2 regions of the Pseudomonas knackmussii B13 genome follow, and region 1 is predicted to be linked to the other one. Evidence: predicted binding sites of a transcription regulator. Region 1 holds the regulator's gene; the other holds the start of a gene.
The links. Region 1 encodes LexA, which represses DNA repair genes until DNA is damaged. Its sites were predicted from a motif close to CTGTNTNNNNANACAG; they were not measured.

Region 1 (7,588 bases):
CCTTCGCCAATCTTCGCCCGCACCTGGTGCAGGCCACGCGGAGTACAGCCCGAACCCTCCCGCTCGCCAGCGCCGTTGCGCGCGGTGGAAACCGGCAAACGCAACACCAGACGCTCCGCAGCGAAGCCGTAGAGCATCTGGTCGGGAAGGGAAATGTGCAGCAGATCGAGGTCAGGCATTGTCCGCCAGCGACAACCGGAATGGCCCGCTAGCTTAGCCGATCGGCACGGTCAGGCCCAGCGCACTCAGGCCTTGGCCGGTGTGGCCGACTTGCTGCGCGGCTTGAGCTGGGCGCCGGCCAGCGACGGATCGCTGACTCCGCTGTCGGCACGCATGCCGGCAGCCAGGAACGGCACCATCAGGCGCATCACCTGCTCGATCGAGGTGTTCACGCCGAAGTCGGTCTCAGCCATGGCGCGCAGGGCCTTGATGCCGGACATGCTGAAAGCCGCAGCGCCGAGCATGAAATGCACACGCCAGAACAGCTCGATGGGAGGCAGACGCGGCGCAGCTTCGTTGACCAACAACATGAAGCGACGGAACACCTTGCCGTAGACCTCTTCGAGGTACTTGCGCAGGTGCCCCTGGCTCTGGCTGAAGGCCAGCCCGAGCAGACGCATGAAGATCGACAGGTCGTTGCCACTGCGCGGTTTCACCGCCATGGCTTGCACCACCAGCAGCTCCAGCAGTTCCTCGAGGGAAGCGCGCGGCGCGTCGGTCTTGGCCTGGCGGCGGTCGAGTTCCTTTTCCAGGCTGGCGCAGAACGGCCCGAGGAAGCGCGAGAAAACCGCTTGAATGAGCGCCTTCTTCGAACCGAAGTGATAGTTCACCGCAGCCAGGTTCACACCCGCCTTGCTGGTGATCAGACGCAACGAGGTTTCGGCGAAGCCTTTTTCCGCGAACAGCTGCTCCGCAGCATCGAGGATACGTTCGACGGTTTCGGACTGGGCCATGGATCAACTCACCTGACAAACACTTGTTTGAAACTTACGTTTCACCCCGAGACATTGTCAAGCTTGGCGCGGAGGATTGTTGCAGAAAACAACGGATAGCGACGAACGATATCAGCAAGACGCCTCCCGTAGCCGACGAGTAACAGGAACGCAACCTGAAATAATTCGTTGCCAGTCGCCAACCACTGTATATAATCCCAGCAACTGTACAAAAAGACAGAGTAGGGATATGCAGAAGCTGACGCCGCGCCAAGCCGAGATCCTCGCCTTCATCAAGCGCTGCCTGGAGGACAACGGCTACCCGCCGACCCGCGCCGAGATCGCCCAGGAACTGGGCTTCAAGTCGCCCAACGCCGCCGAAGAACACCTCAAGGCACTGGCCCGCAAAGGCGCCATCGAGATGACCCCGGGCGCATCGCGAGGTATCCGCATCCCGGGCTTCGAGCCAAGCGCCGCAGCGAATGAAGACGAACTGCCGATCATCGGCCGCGTCGCCGCTGGCGCCCCGATCCTCGCTGAGCAGAACGTCGAAGACGCCTGCCGTATCAACCCGGCCTTCTTCAATCCGCGCGCCGACTACCTGCTGCGAGTTCGCGGACAGAGCATGAAGGACGTCGGCATCCTCGATGGCGACCTCCTTGCCGTGCATGTCACCCGCGAGGCGCGCAACGGCCAGATCGTCGTCGCCCGCCTGGGCGAGGAAGTCACCGTGAAACGCTTCAAGCGTGAAGGCAGCAAGGTCTGGCTGATCGCCGAGAACCCCGAGTTCGCCCCCATCGAGGTCGATCTCCAGGAACAGGAACTGATCATCGAAGGCTTGAGCGTCGGCGTCATCCGCCGCTAACAGGAGAGGCACCATGCAGTACCCGCAACCGCTGGACCTTCCGCAACTGCCGCTGTTCCAGGAAGCCCTCTGGGCCAACGCCAACGAACCGCTGCTGGTGCAGATGGCAGAGCCTGACGCGCCCGAAGACGGGGCTTTCAGCGAGCTGTCGCTGCGCGGACTACCGGGTAACTGCCTGACCCTCCTCGCCCCCATCCTGCGCGAACTCAGCGAAGAACAGGATGCACGCTGGCTGACGCTGGTTGCCCCGCCGGCCAGCCTGACTCACGACTGGCTGCGCAAGGCCGGGCTCAACCGCGAACGCATTCTGCTGCTCCCAGCGCGAGATCAAGCCTCCGCACAAAGCATCGCCTGCGAAGCCCTGCGCCTGGGCCACAGCCATACCGTCGTGAGCTGGCTACCGGCGCTCGGCACCCAGGCGCGCGCGCAGCTGTCCCGCGCCGCTGTCATCGGACGGGCGCAGAGCCTGAACATTCGTCTGGGTTAATTAAAGCGAGAGCGTCTCAGTGCAGGACGCGCGGGCCGTCCTGTTCGACATCGCCACCTTCGGCGAGGCGACCGGCCATCTGCACACCGATGTTGAACATCGCCTTGGCGACCTCGATGTGCTGGCCTTGCAGGAACCCTTTGGCATCGCTGGAGAACTCCAGCGTCACCAATGCCTCCTCATCATCCGCGCGACGCAACACAATGCGTCCGTCAGGCAGTTCTACGATTTCCAGAAATGAGGTTGGCATGGCTAGGTTCTCTCACAGCAGACCGGCCATTGTACCAGCCATGACCGGGCTACCCTAGCCCATCGGACTTACGGGGCTCGATTCAGCCCCTTAGAGTTCGGTCAGCGCGCCACGGAAACGCAGCACCATTTCCTTGATCGACTTGCGCCAGGCTTCCACATCCGCATTGCTCAAGGGCTGCAGCTCTTCTGCGTCAAGGCTGATGGCCTGAATCAACGGCTGGGTCGGATCGACCTTGGCCTTGCGCGGCTCGCGCGGTGGCTGGAACAGTTCGGCATAGGCCGCCAGCAGTTGAGCCAACCAGGTCTCAGGCTGCAGTGCCAGCTCCACGAGCTCGGCCAGTTCAGGGCTCGGAGCAGCGGCGAGCACCTCGGCATTGAGCAGCATTTCGACGCGAGGGGCGCCCGCCTGGGGCAAACGGTAGTAGCCCGCAATCTCGTGAGCCACACCCAGAACTGCGCCGTACAGATGGAACAGCGCCGATTCGCGCTCCGCTTGAACCAGCGCCTGTGCGTTCATCGGGCGCGCTTCTTCGGCCTTGCGCCAGGCTTCCAGGGCCAGGCCGGCGAAGTACAGTTTCTGGTTGGTGCGGGTGTAGAGTTCCTGAGCCATCGACGCGCCCTCAAACAGTCATTCGGCAGTATATGCGCGCCAACTTGCGCGGGGCGCGCCGCCCATCAGCGCTTGTCTTCGACCTTCCACTTGCCGCCGTCGTAGAAGGCGCGCCAGCCGGTGGGCTTGCCCTCGACCTCGGACTGCACGTACTGCTCCTTGGTCTTGCGGCTGAAGCGGATCACCGCCGGGCGGCCATCCGGGTCCTTCTGCGGCGCGGCGAGCAGGAAGTGGTACTTCGGATCCAGCTCATCCTTGTGCGGCACCAACTCGCTGACCAGAGGGGCACGGGTCTCACGGTTCTTCGGGAACTGGCTGGCGGCCAGGAACAGGCCGGAAGCGCCGTCGCGCAGAACGTAGACGTCGTCCACCTTCTCGCACTTGAGCTCCGGCATGCGGATCGCATCCATCTTCGGCGGCGCAGGCTCACCGTTCTTCAGCAGCTTGCGGGTGTTCTTGCAGGTTGCGTTGGTGCAGCCGAAGAACTTGCCGAAACGGCCGGTCTTGAGCTGCATTTCGCTGCCGCACTTGTCGCATTCCAGGCTCGGACCTTCGTAGCCCTTGATGCGGTACTGACCTTCTTCGATCTCGTAGCCGGCGCAGTCCGGGTTGTTGCCGCAGATATGCAGCTTGCGCTTCTCGTCCAGCAGGTAGGCATCCATCGCCGTGCTGCAGATCGGGCAACGGTGCTTGCTGCGCAGCACGCGGGATTCGGACTCGCCCTCGTCATCCGCGGCGATTTCGTCGCCCGGAATCAGGTTGATGGTCGCCTTGCAGCGCTCTTTCGGCGGCAGGCTGTAGCCCGAGCAGCCGAGGAACACGCCGGTGGAGGCGGTACGAATCATCATCGGACGGCCGCACTCGCGGCAGGCAATATTGGTCAGCGTCGGCTGGTTGGCACGCATGCCGTCATTGGAGGCTTCAGCCAGATCCAGCTTCTTGCGGAAATCACCATAGAACTCGTCGAGCAGGTGCTTCCAGTCGCGCTCGCCCTGGGCCACATCATCGAGGTGCTCTTCCATGCCGGCGGTGAAGCCATAGTCCATCAGGTTGGAGAAGCTCTCGTTGAGACGGTCGGTGACGATGTCACCCATTTTCTCCGCATAGAAGCGGCGATTATGGGTGGCGACGTAGCCGCGCTCCTGGATGGTGGAGATGATCGCCGCGTAGGTCGACGGACGGCCGATGCCGCGCTTCTCCAGCTCCTTGACCAGGCTTGCTTCGGAGAAGCGCGCCGGCGGCTTGGTGAAGTGCTGGCTCGGGTCGAGCTTGAGCAGCTTCATCGCTTCGCCCTGAGCCATGTTCGGCAGCACGTCGTCTTCGCCCGGTTTGCTCTGCTGCGGCAGCACCTTGGTGTAGCCGTCGAACTTGAGGATGCGGCCCTTGGCGCGCAGCTCGAAGTCGCCGGCGGCAACGCTGACGGTGGTCGACAGGTATTCGGCCGGCGGCATCTGGCAGGCGACGAACTGGCGCCAGATCAGGTCGTACAGGCGCTCGGCGTCGCGCTCCATGCCCGACAGCTGGGTCGGACGCAGGTTGACGTCGGACGGACGGATCGCTTCGTGCGCTTCCTGGGCGCCTTCCTTGCTCGAATAGAAGTTCGGCTTGACCGGCAGGTATTTCTGACCGAACTCGCTGTCGATGAAGCCGCGCACCATTTCGATGGCGTCGGCCGACAGGTTGGTGGAGTCGGTACGCATATAAGTGATGTAGCCGGCCTCGTAGAGACGCTGGGCCATCATCATGGTCTTCTTCACGCCGAAGCCCAGGCGGTTGCTCGCGGCCTGCTGCAGGGTCGAGGTGATGAAGGGCGCCGAAGGCTTGCTCGAAGTCGGCTTGTCCTCGCGCTTGGCGACGCTGTAGCTGGAGGCCTTGAGCTTCTCCAGCGCAGCCATGGCCTGGGCCTCGTTGAGCGGCTTGAAGGCTTCGCCTTTCTCGCGCACCACCTCGAAACGGGCCTTCTCGCCGCGCGGGCTGTTCAGGTCGGCGTGGACTTCCCAGTATTCCTCGGGGACGAAGGCACGGATCTCGCGCTCACGCTCGACCACCAGTTTCACCGCCACCGACTGCACGCGGCCGGCGGACAGGCCACGGGCGATCTTCGACCAGAGCAGCGGCGAAACCATGTAGCCGACCACGCGGTCGAGGAAACGGCGCGCCTGCTGGGCATTCACGCGGTTGATATCCAGCTCGCCCGGATGCGAGAACGCTTCCTGGATGGCCTTTTTGGTGATTTCGTTGAACACCACGCGCTTGTAGCGGCTGTCATCGCCACCGATGGCCTCGCGCAGGTGCCAGGCGATAGCCTCCCCTTCGCGGTCCAAGTCGGTTGCGAGATAGATGGTGTCGGCGTCCTTGGCCAGGCGACGCAGTTCGTCGATGACCTTTTCCTTGCCGGGCAGGATTTCGTACTTGGCCTTCCAGCCGTGCTCCGGGTCGACGCCCATGCGCGTGAACAGCTGGCGCTTGGCCTTTTCCTTCGGCGACAGCGCTGGCGCTTCTGCAGCGCTCTTGCGTGTCTTGGCCGCAGCCGGATCCTTCGCACTGGCCGAACCGCTGGTGGGCAGGTCGCGAATGTGGCCGATGCTCGACTTCACCACGTACTGGTTGCCCAGGTACTTGTTGATGGTCTTGGCCTTGGCCGGTGATTCCACGATGACCAGCGATTTACCCATGGATCGGAAGATTCCTGCTTCGAGAAGGTGAATATAAGGAGGGAGGCGCCCGGAACGGCACCGCTATATATAGTGGCGGTCCGCCCAAGGTCAAGCTCAGGATTCGCCCGAGTTGGCCTGGGTCAATTTCAGCGGATCGCTCTCCGGGGTTACCAGAGCAAAGCGTGGAACCCGCTCGCCGTCCACTTCCACCGCTTCGGTGAACATGCTCAGCGGACGCACCCAGAGGCCGAACTCGCCATACAGCGCCTGGTAGATCACCAGCACTTCCTCGGTCTCCGAATGGCGGGCAACACCGAGCACCCGATAGCTCTGCCCCTTGTAGTGGCGATACAGACCGGCCTGCAATTCCATCGTTGCCCTCCTCGGCGAAAAAAGCGGCGATTCTCCGGGGCGCAGTGGCCCAAGGCAATCCCCGCCCCGAAAAAACGAAAGCCGGGGCACGAGGCCCCGGCTTTCACCCTCGTCGAGAGCTTAGACGCGCTCGAAGATGGTGGTGATGCCCTGGCCGAGGCCAACGCACATGGTGGAGACACCCAGGGTGCCGCCGTTCTGCTTCATCACGTTCAGCAGGGTGCCGGAGATACGCGCACCGGAGCAGCCGAACGGGTGCCCCAGGGCGATGGCACCGCCGTGCAGGTTGACCTTCTCGTCCATCTTGTCGAGCACCTTGAGGTCCTTCAGCACCGGCAGGGCCTGGGCGGCGAAGGCTTCGTTGAGCTCGAAGAAGTCGATGTCGTTGATGGTCAGACCAGCGCGCTTGAGCGCCTTGTTGGTCGCCGGAACTGGACCGTAGCCCATGATCGCCGGATCGACACCGGCCACCGCCATGGCGCGAACCACGGCCATCGGCTGGATGCCCAGGTCCTGGGCGCGCTGGGCGCTCATGACGATCATGCAGGATGCGCCGTCGGTGATCTGCGAGGAAGTACCCGCAGTCACGGTGCCGCCTTTGGGGTTGAACGCCGGCTTCAGCGAGGCCAGGCCTTCCAGGGTGGTTTCCGGACGAATGGTCTCGTCGAAGTCGAAGACCTTCAGGAAGCCGTTCTCGTCATACCCTTCCATCGGGATGATTTCGTCCTTGAACTTGCCTTCCTGGGTGGCCTTCCACGCCAGCTGGTGCGAACGCAGGCCGAACTTGTCCTGGGCCTCGCGGGTGATGCCGTGCATCTTGCCCAGCATCTCGGCGGTCAGGCCCATCATGCCGGACGCCTTGGCGGCGTACAGCGACAGGTGCGGGTTCGGATCGACGCCGTGCATCATGCCAACGTGGCCCATGTGCTCCACGCCGCCGACGACGAAGACGTCACCGTTGCCGGTCTGGATCGCCTGCACGGCAGTGTGCAGGGCGCTCATGGACGAACCGCACAGACGGCTGACGGTCTGGCCGGCGCTGGTGTGCGGGATCTGGGTCATCAGCGACGCCATGCGCGCGATGTTCCAGCCTTGCTCCAGGGTCTGGTTGACGCAGCCCCAGATCACGTCCTCGACTTCCGCCGGGTCGAGTTTCGGGTTGCGTGCAAGCACGCCGCTGATCAGGTTCGCGGACAGGGTCTCCGCGCGGGTGTTGCGGTGCATGCCACCCTTGGAACGGCCCATCGGGGTGCGGCCGAAGTCGACAATGACGGCGTCTCTCGGATTCAGGCTCATAAATTCACTCTCGCTCTATTCGTTGCGCACTCAACCGAAGAACTTCTGGCCGTTCTTGGCCATTTCACGCAGCTTCGCGGTCGGGTGGTACAGCGGACCCAGATCGGCGTACTTGTC
Region 2 (7,588 bases), 1.3 Mb from region 1:
CCCGGCATTGGCCGGGCTTTTTCGTCGCAGGCGAATTACTGCGGATTCTTGTCCAGCGGCTGCGGCGTCGGTACGGCGACCGGTTTGGCCTCGTCGACTTCGCGTTGCAGTTGCTCTTCCACGGAGCCGGGCTTGGCCGGTTCTTCCTTGGGCTGCTCGGGTTTCTGCTGCGTCGGTTGCTGCGGAGTGCCGGGAGCCGCTTCCTTGCCGAGGATTGCCTCGTCGCGGCTGACGCCCGGGCGGAAATCGCCGTTCAGGCCGATCAACTGGTCGTTGTCGTTGAACATCAGGCTGACACGCTCCTGGCTGCGTTGACCACCGCCGGGCTGCAGGCTGTACAGGTAGTCCCAGCGGTTGGCATGGAAGGTGTCGACAATCAGCGGATTGCCCATGATAAACCGCACTTGGCGCCGGGTCATTCCGGGCTTCAACTGGTCTATCATGTCCTGAGTCACGACGTTGCCCTGCTGGATGTCGATCTTGTAGACCCCTGGGAACGAACAGCCGGCGAGTGCGGCAAGTCCCATCGCGAATGCGAGACTGGTCAGCGTGAGCTTGGCTTTTTGCATCGGGGGGTGACTTCCACTATCTTGGCTGGGCAACGAAACCCCGATCATACCTGCATTGAAGGATGCTGCGAAGCATTCCGCGCCGAGAAAGCAAACATGGTTGAAAACAACGAACTGCGCAAAGCCGGACTGAAAGTCACGCTGCCGCGCGTCAAGATCCTGCAGATGCTCGATTCCGCCGAGCAGCGCCACATGAGCGCCGAGGATGTCTACAAGGCGTTGATGGAGGCGGGTGAGGACGTCGGCCTGGCGACCGTGTACCGCGTGCTGACCCAGTTCGAGGCCGCGGGCCTGGTGGTTCGCCACAACTTCGACGGCGGCCACGCAGTGTTCGAGCTGGCCGACAGCGGCCACCACGACCACATGGTCTGCGTCGATACCGGCGAGGTGATCGAGTTCATGGACGCCGAAATCGAGAAGCGTCAGCGCGAGATCGTCAAGGAGCGCGGCTTCGAGCTGGTGGACCACAATCTGGTCCTGTACATCCGCAAGAAGAAATAAGCCGCGTTTGATGCGTGAAACGGCGACCCAAGGGTCGCCGTTTTCGTTTGTGCGTCGAGTGAATGATGGCGGGGCGTTTAGCCTTGCAGCGCCCGATCGACCATCTTGCGAGCGTGCGCCAGCGACTCCTTGGTGAGGTCGACACCGCCGAGCATTCGGGCGATTTCTTCGATGCGTTCGGCCTTCTTCAAGTTGGCAACCGCGGTGCGGGTTTCGCTGCTGCTGCGATCCTTGTGCACGAACAAATGCTGATGACCCTGGGCGGCGACCTGCGGTAGGTGGGTGACGGTCAGTACCTGGCCGCGCTCGCCCAGGCGACGCAGAAGCTGGCCAACGACTTCCGCAGTCGGCCCGCCAATCCCGACGTCGACTTCGTCGAACACAAGCGTGGGGATGCGCGAGGTCTGCGCGGTGATGACCTGGATCGCCAAGCTGATGCGCGACAGCTCGCCTCCGGAAGCGACCTTGGCGATGCCCTTGAGCGGCTGCCCGGGGTTGGCGCTGACCAGGAATTCCAGTTGCTCCAGCCCGTTGGCCTGGGGTTCGGCATGGGGAGCTTCGCTCAGTTCGATGGCAAAGCGGCCGCCGGGCATGCCGAGGCGCTGCATTTCCGTCTCTACTGCCGTGGCCAGTTGCGGTGCGGCCTGGCGGCGCAGGGCGCCGAGTTCGGCGGCCTTCTCCTGATAGTGGCGTTCGTAGGCGGCCAGCTCCTCGCCCAGGCGCTCCACGGCTTCGTCGTCGGCGTTGAGCGCTTCCAGTTCGTCAAGCAGGCGCTGCTGCAGGTCGAGCAGTTCGCTGGGCTGCACGCGGTGCTTGCGTGCCAGCCCGTAAATGCTGTCCATCCGTTCTTCGAGTTGCTGCAGACGATTGGGGTCGGCATCGAAGTTATCGACGAAGCGGTTCAGCTCGCCGACCGCTTCCTCGACCTGGATCTGTGCGCTGGACAGCAGGTTGACGGCTTCGGCCAGCGCCTGCGGCTGGCTCTGGAAGGCGGTCAGCCGGTGGAGGCTCGCGGGCAGGACCGAAAGCACGTTTCCGGCATCGCTTTCGCTGCACATGTCCACGACTTGGCGGCAGGCGCCAAGAAGCGCGCCGGCATTGCTCAGGGTCTTGTGTTCGGCCTCCAGCGACTCCAGTTCGTTCTCGCTCAGGGCCAGGTTTTCCAGTTCGTCGAGCTGGTAGCTGAGCAACTGGTGGCGGGCGCGCTGCTCATCGCCGCTGCGCGACAGGCGGTCGAGTTCCTGGCGTGTCTGCTTCCAGCGCTGCGCGGCCAGTTGTACCTGGCGCGCCAGGTCCTGGCTGCCGGCGTACTCGTCGAGCAGACGGCGATGGGTGTCGGCCTTGAGCAGCGACTGGTGTTCGTGCTGGCTGTGGATATCGATGAGCAGCTCGCCCAGTGCCTTGAGGTCGCCTAGCGGGCAGGGACTGCCGTTTATATAGCCGCGAGAACGGCCTTCCGCGGTGATGACCCGGCGCAGGATGCATGGGCCGTCCTGCTCCAGGTCGCGCTCGGCGAGCCAGTCGCGGGCCTCGGCTATGGCGCTGACGTCGAAGCTGGCGAGGATGTCCGCCTTGTCCGCACCAGGGCGCACCACGCCGCTGTCGGCGCGGTCGCCAAGGGCCAGGCCGAGGGCGTCGAGCATGATCGACTTGCCCGCACCGGTCTCGCCGGTGATCACGCTCATGCCGGCGGCGAGCTCGAGATCGAGGTGTTCGACGATGGCGTAGTTGTGTACGGACAGGTGAACCAGCATGGGAATGGCTCCGTGGAGTGTTCTGGATATTTATACAGTATTTTCGCTGACTGGCAATTATCCGTCCGACCCTTGAAGCGGCAGATTTGGCCCCCATATAGCCGGCAGAGCCGCGAACCCGTCGGTTCGCTTTGTTTTCTAAGGCTTATTTCTTTTGGTAGGAGAGTGGCATGTCTGACGAACAACAGACCCAGGATTCGCGCATGAACGAGCAGCCGGAACAGGGTGCCGGCGAAGACCTGAACGTCCGCGTGCAGAACCTGGAAGAGCAGCTGGCCGCGGCCAAGGACCAGAGCCTGCGTGCGGTTGCCGAATTGCAGAACGTCCGCCGGCGTGCCGAGCAGGACGTGGAGAAAGCGCACAAGTTCGCCCTGGAGAAGTTCTCCGGCGACCTGCTGCCGGTGGTCGACACCCTGGAGCGCGCGCTGGAAATGTCGAACCCGGACGACGAGGCGATCAAGCCGATGCGCGAAGGCATCGAGCTGACCCTCAAGATGTTCCACGACACCCTCAAGCGCTACAACCTGGAGCCGGTCGACCCGCACGGCGAGCCGTTCAACCCCGAGCACCATCAGGCCATGGCGATGCAGGAAAGCGCGCACATGGAGCCGGGTAGCGTGGTCAAGGTGTTCCAGAAGGGCTACCTGCTGCACGGCCGCCTGCTGCGTCCGGCGATGGTCGTGGTCAGCAAGGCACCCGAACAGACTCCGCCTTCGATCGACGAGAAGGCTTGAAATCCACCACCCGGTCCCCATCTGGGTATTCAACCGAGCAATAGGCCCGCAGCGGGGCCCGCACGGAATCTAATTTCTGGAGAGTGAAATATGGGCAAAATCATTGGTATCGACCTGGGGACCACCAACTCCTGTGTGTCCATCCTGGAGAACGGTAACGTCAAGGTCATCGAGAACGCCGAAGGCGCTCGTACCACCCCGTCGATCATCGGCTACGCCAACGACGGCGAAATCCTGGTAGGTCAGCCGGCCAAGCGCCAGGCTGTGACCAACCCGAAGAACACCCTGTACGCGGTGAAGCGTCTGATCGGCCGTCGCTTCGAAGAAGAAGTCGTGCAGAAAGACATCAAGATGGTGCCGTACAACATCGTCAAGGCTGACAACGGCGACGCCTGGGTCGAAGCCAAGGGCCAGAAGATGGCTCCGCCGCAGGTTTCGGCTGAAGTCCTGAAGAAGATGAAGAAGACCGCCGAGGATTACCTGGGCGAGCCGGTCACCGAAGCGGTCATCACCGTTCCGGCCTACTTCAACGACAGCCAGCGTCAAGCCACCAAGGACGCCGGCCGCATCGCCGGTCTGGACGTCAAGCGCATCATCAACGAGCCGACCGCGGCTGCGCTGGCCTACGGCCTGGACAAGGCCAAGGGCGACCACACCATCATCGTCTACGACCTGGGTGGCGGTACCTTCGACGTATCGGTGATCGAGATCGCTGAAGTCGACGGTGAGCACCAGTTCGAAGTGCTGGCCACCAACGGTGACACCTTCCTCGGTGGTGAAGACTTCGACCTGCGCCTGATCGACTACCTCGTCGACGAGTTCAAGAAAGAAACCGGCATGGACCTGAAGGGCGACCCGCTGGCCATGCAGCGCCTGAAAGAAGCTGCCGAGAAAGCCAAGATCGAGCTGTCCTCGACCCAGCAGACCGACGTCAACCTGCCGTACATCACCGCTGACGCCAGCGGCCCGAAACACCTGAACGTGAAGGTGTCCCGCGCCAAGCTGGAATCGCTGGTGGAAGACCTGGTCGCCCGTACCGTCGAGCCGTGCCGCGTCGCGCTGAAAGATGCTGGCCTGGACGTATCGAAGATCGACGAAGTGATCCTGGTCGGCGGCCAGACCCGTATGCCGCTGGTGCAGAAGACCGTTGCCGAGTTCTTCGGTAAAGAAGCGCGCAAGGACGTCAACCCGGACGAAGCTGTGGCCATGGGTGCTGCCATCCAGGGCGCCGTGCTGGCTGGCGACGTCAAGGACGTGCTGCTGCTCGACGTCACCCCGCTGACCCTGGGTATCGAAACCCTGGGTGGCGTGATGACCGCGCTGATCGACAAGAACACCACCATCCCGACCAAGAAGTCGCAGGTGTTCTCCACTGCCGACGACAACCAGGGCGCCGTGACCATCCACGTGCTGCAGGGCGAGCGTAAGCAGGCTGGCCAGAACAAGTCGCTCGGCAAGTTCGACCTGGCCGACATTCCGCCGGCTCCGCGCGGTGTGCCGCAGATCGAAGTGACCTTCGACATCGACGCCAACGGCATCCTGCACGTGAGCGCGAAGGACAAGGCCACCGGCAAGCAGCAGTCCATCGTGATCAAGGCTTCCTCCGGTCTGTCCGAGGACGAGATCCAGCAGATGGTTCGCGACGCCGAGGCCAACGCCGAGGAAGACCGCAAGTTCGAAGAACTGGCCGCTGCCCGCAACCAGGGTGATGCGCTGGTCCACGCGACTCGCAAGATGGTCACCGAGGCTGGTGACAAGGCCACCGCTGACGAGAAGGCTGCCATCGAGAAAGCTCTCGGCGAGCTGGAAGTTGCCGTGAAAGGCGACGACAAGGCCGAGATCGAGGCGAAGATGAACGCGCTGTCCCAGGCGTCCACTCCGCTGGCTCAGAAGATGTACGCCGAGCAACCGCAGCCTGGTGCTGCCGCTCAAGGCGATGGCGCTGACGACAAGGCTGGCGACGATGTCGTCGACGCCGAGTTCGAAGAGGTCAAGGAGAACAAGTAAGCCGCGTGCTTGCTTCCGCTCCGGCGCACCGACCCCCGACCAGCGTGTCGGTGCGCATGAACCGTCGCGCGGGGGCTTGCTCCCGCGTCGGCGTGTCTGGGGGAGAGGTTTTGAAGGTGCAAAGAATTTATGGCCAAACGTGATTTTTACGAGGTACTGGGTGTCGAGCGTGGCGCCAGCGAAGCGGACCTGAAGAAGGCCTATCGCCGGCTGGCCATGAAGCACCACCCGGACCGCAATCCCGGCGACAAGGAAGCCGAGGATAAATTCAAGGAGGCCAACGAGGCGTACGAGATCCTGTCTGACGCCAGCAAGCGTGCAGCCTACGATCAGTACGGTCACGCCGGTGTCGACCCGCAGATGGGTGGTGGCGCTGGAGCCGGCTTCGGCGGCGCGAGCTTCTCGGACATCTTCGGCGACGTCTTCAGCGATTTCTTCGGTGGCGGCGGCGGTGGTCGTGGCGGTCGCGGCGGCCCGCAGCGCGGCGCCGATCTGCGCTACACGCTGGACCTGGATCTTGAAGATGCCGTGCGCGGCACCACCGTGACCATCCGCGTGCCGACCCTGGTTGGTTGCAAGACTTGCAGCGGCAGCGGCGCCAAGCCCGGCACCTCGCCGGTCACCTGCACCACCTGCGGCGGCATCGGCCAGGTGCGCATGCAGCAGGGCTTCTTCTCGGTGCAGCAGACCTGCCCGCGTTGCCATGGCAACGGCAAGATGATCAGCGATCCATGCGGCACCTGCCACGGCCAGGGGCGAGTGGAAGAGCAGAAGACCCTGTCGGTCAAGGTGCCGGCGGGTGTCGATACCGGCGACCGTATTCGTCTGTCCGGCGAAGGCGAGGCCGGTGCCCATGGTGGCCCCGCGGGCGATCTCTACGTGGTGGTGAACGTGCGCGAGCACGACATCTTCCAGCGCGATGGCAAGCATCTGTACTGCGAAGTGCCGATCAGCTTCGCCGACGCAGCCCTGGGTGGTGAGCTGGAAGTGCCGACCCTGGATGGTCGCGTGAAGCTGAAGATCCCCGAGGGTACTCAGACCGGCAAGCTGTTCCGTCTGCGCGGCAAGGGCGTGGCCCCGGTGCGCGGCGGCGGTGCCGGCGACCTGATGTGCAGGGTGGTGGTGGAAACGCCGGTCAACCTGGACAAGCGCCAGCGCGAACTGCTCGAAGAGTTCCGCGGCAGCCTGCAGGGCGACACTTCCCACTCGCCCCGTGCCAGTGGCTGGTTCGAAGGCATGAAGCGCTTCTTCGACGACCTATGACTTGAAGCTGCAGGTTGCAGGCGGCGGCCCTCGAGACGGGCGCCGCTTGCAGCTTGGGGCTTGCAGCTTGGAGCTGACTAAATGCGACGTATAGCTGTAATGGGCGCCGCTGGGCGCATGGGCAAGATCCTTATCGAGGCGGTGCAGCAGACCAATGGTGGCGCCGGCCTGACCGCCGCCATCGATCGTCCGGACAGCACGCTGGTCGGTGCCGATGCTGGAGAGCTGGCAGGTCTGGGGCGCATCGGCGTGCCGCTGTCGGGCGACCTGCTCAAGGTGGCTGACGAGTTCGATGTGCTGATCGATTTCACCCACCCGACCGTCACCCTGAAGAACCTGGAAATCTGCCGCAAGGCGGGCAAGGCCATGGTCATCGGCACCACCGGTTTCTCTGCTGAGGAGAAGGTGCTGATCGCCGAGGCGGCCAAGGAGATCCCGATTGTCTTCGCCGCCAACTACAGCGTTGGCGTGAACCTCTGCCTTAAGCTGCTGGACACTGCTGCTCGTGTGCTGGGTGATGATGTCGACATCGAGATCCTCGAGGCGCACCACCGCCACAAGGTCGATGCGCCGTCCGGTACTGCGCTGCGCATGGGCGAAGTCGTTGCCAATGCGTTGGGGCGTGATCTGGAGAAGGTTGCCGTCTACGGCCGTGAAGGCCAGACCGGTGCTCGTGCTCGTGAAACCATTGGCTTCGCCACTGTGCGCGCGGGCGATGTGGTCGGTGATCACACTGTGCTGTTCGCCGCCGATGGCGAGC

Region 2: the regulator LexA is predicted to act here: its motif matches at 2,847-2,862, upstream of recN (DNA repair protein RecN).

The regions. Positions count from the first base shown of each region.
Region 1 covers NZ_HG322950.1:3,957,301-3,964,888, forward strand. The annotation lists gene PKB_RS18640 (L,D-transpeptidase) at 1-179, opposite strand, end outside; gene PKB_RS18645 (TetR/AcrR family transcriptional regulator) at 246-953, opposite strand; gene lexA (transcriptional repressor LexA) at 1,183-1,797, shown strand; gene sulA (SOS-induced cell division inhibitor SulA) at 1,811-2,284, shown strand; gene PKB_RS18660 (hypothetical protein) at 2,301-2,534, opposite strand; gene PKB_RS18665 (DUF6586 family protein) at 2,625-3,146, opposite strand; gene topA (type I DNA topoisomerase) at 3,212-5,821, opposite strand; gene PKB_RS18675 (DUF1653 domain-containing protein) at 5,918-6,175, opposite strand; gene fadA (acetyl-CoA C-acyltransferase FadA) at 6,296-7,471, opposite strand; gene fadB (fatty acid oxidation complex subunit alpha FadB) at 7,502-7,588, opposite strand, start outside.
Region 2 covers NZ_HG322950.1:5,251,130-5,258,717, reverse strand. The annotation lists gene PKB_RS24575 (outer membrane protein assembly factor BamE) at 36-569, opposite strand; gene fur (ferric iron uptake transcriptional regulator) at 666-1,070, shown strand; gene recN (DNA repair protein RecN) at 1,148-2,824, opposite strand; gene grpE (nucleotide exchange factor GrpE) at 2,995-3,558, shown strand; gene dnaK (molecular chaperone DnaK) at 3,649-5,565, shown strand; gene dnaJ (molecular chaperone DnaJ) at 5,695-6,828, shown strand; gene dapB (4-hydroxy-tetrahydrodipicolinate reductase) at 6,910-7,588, shown strand, end outside.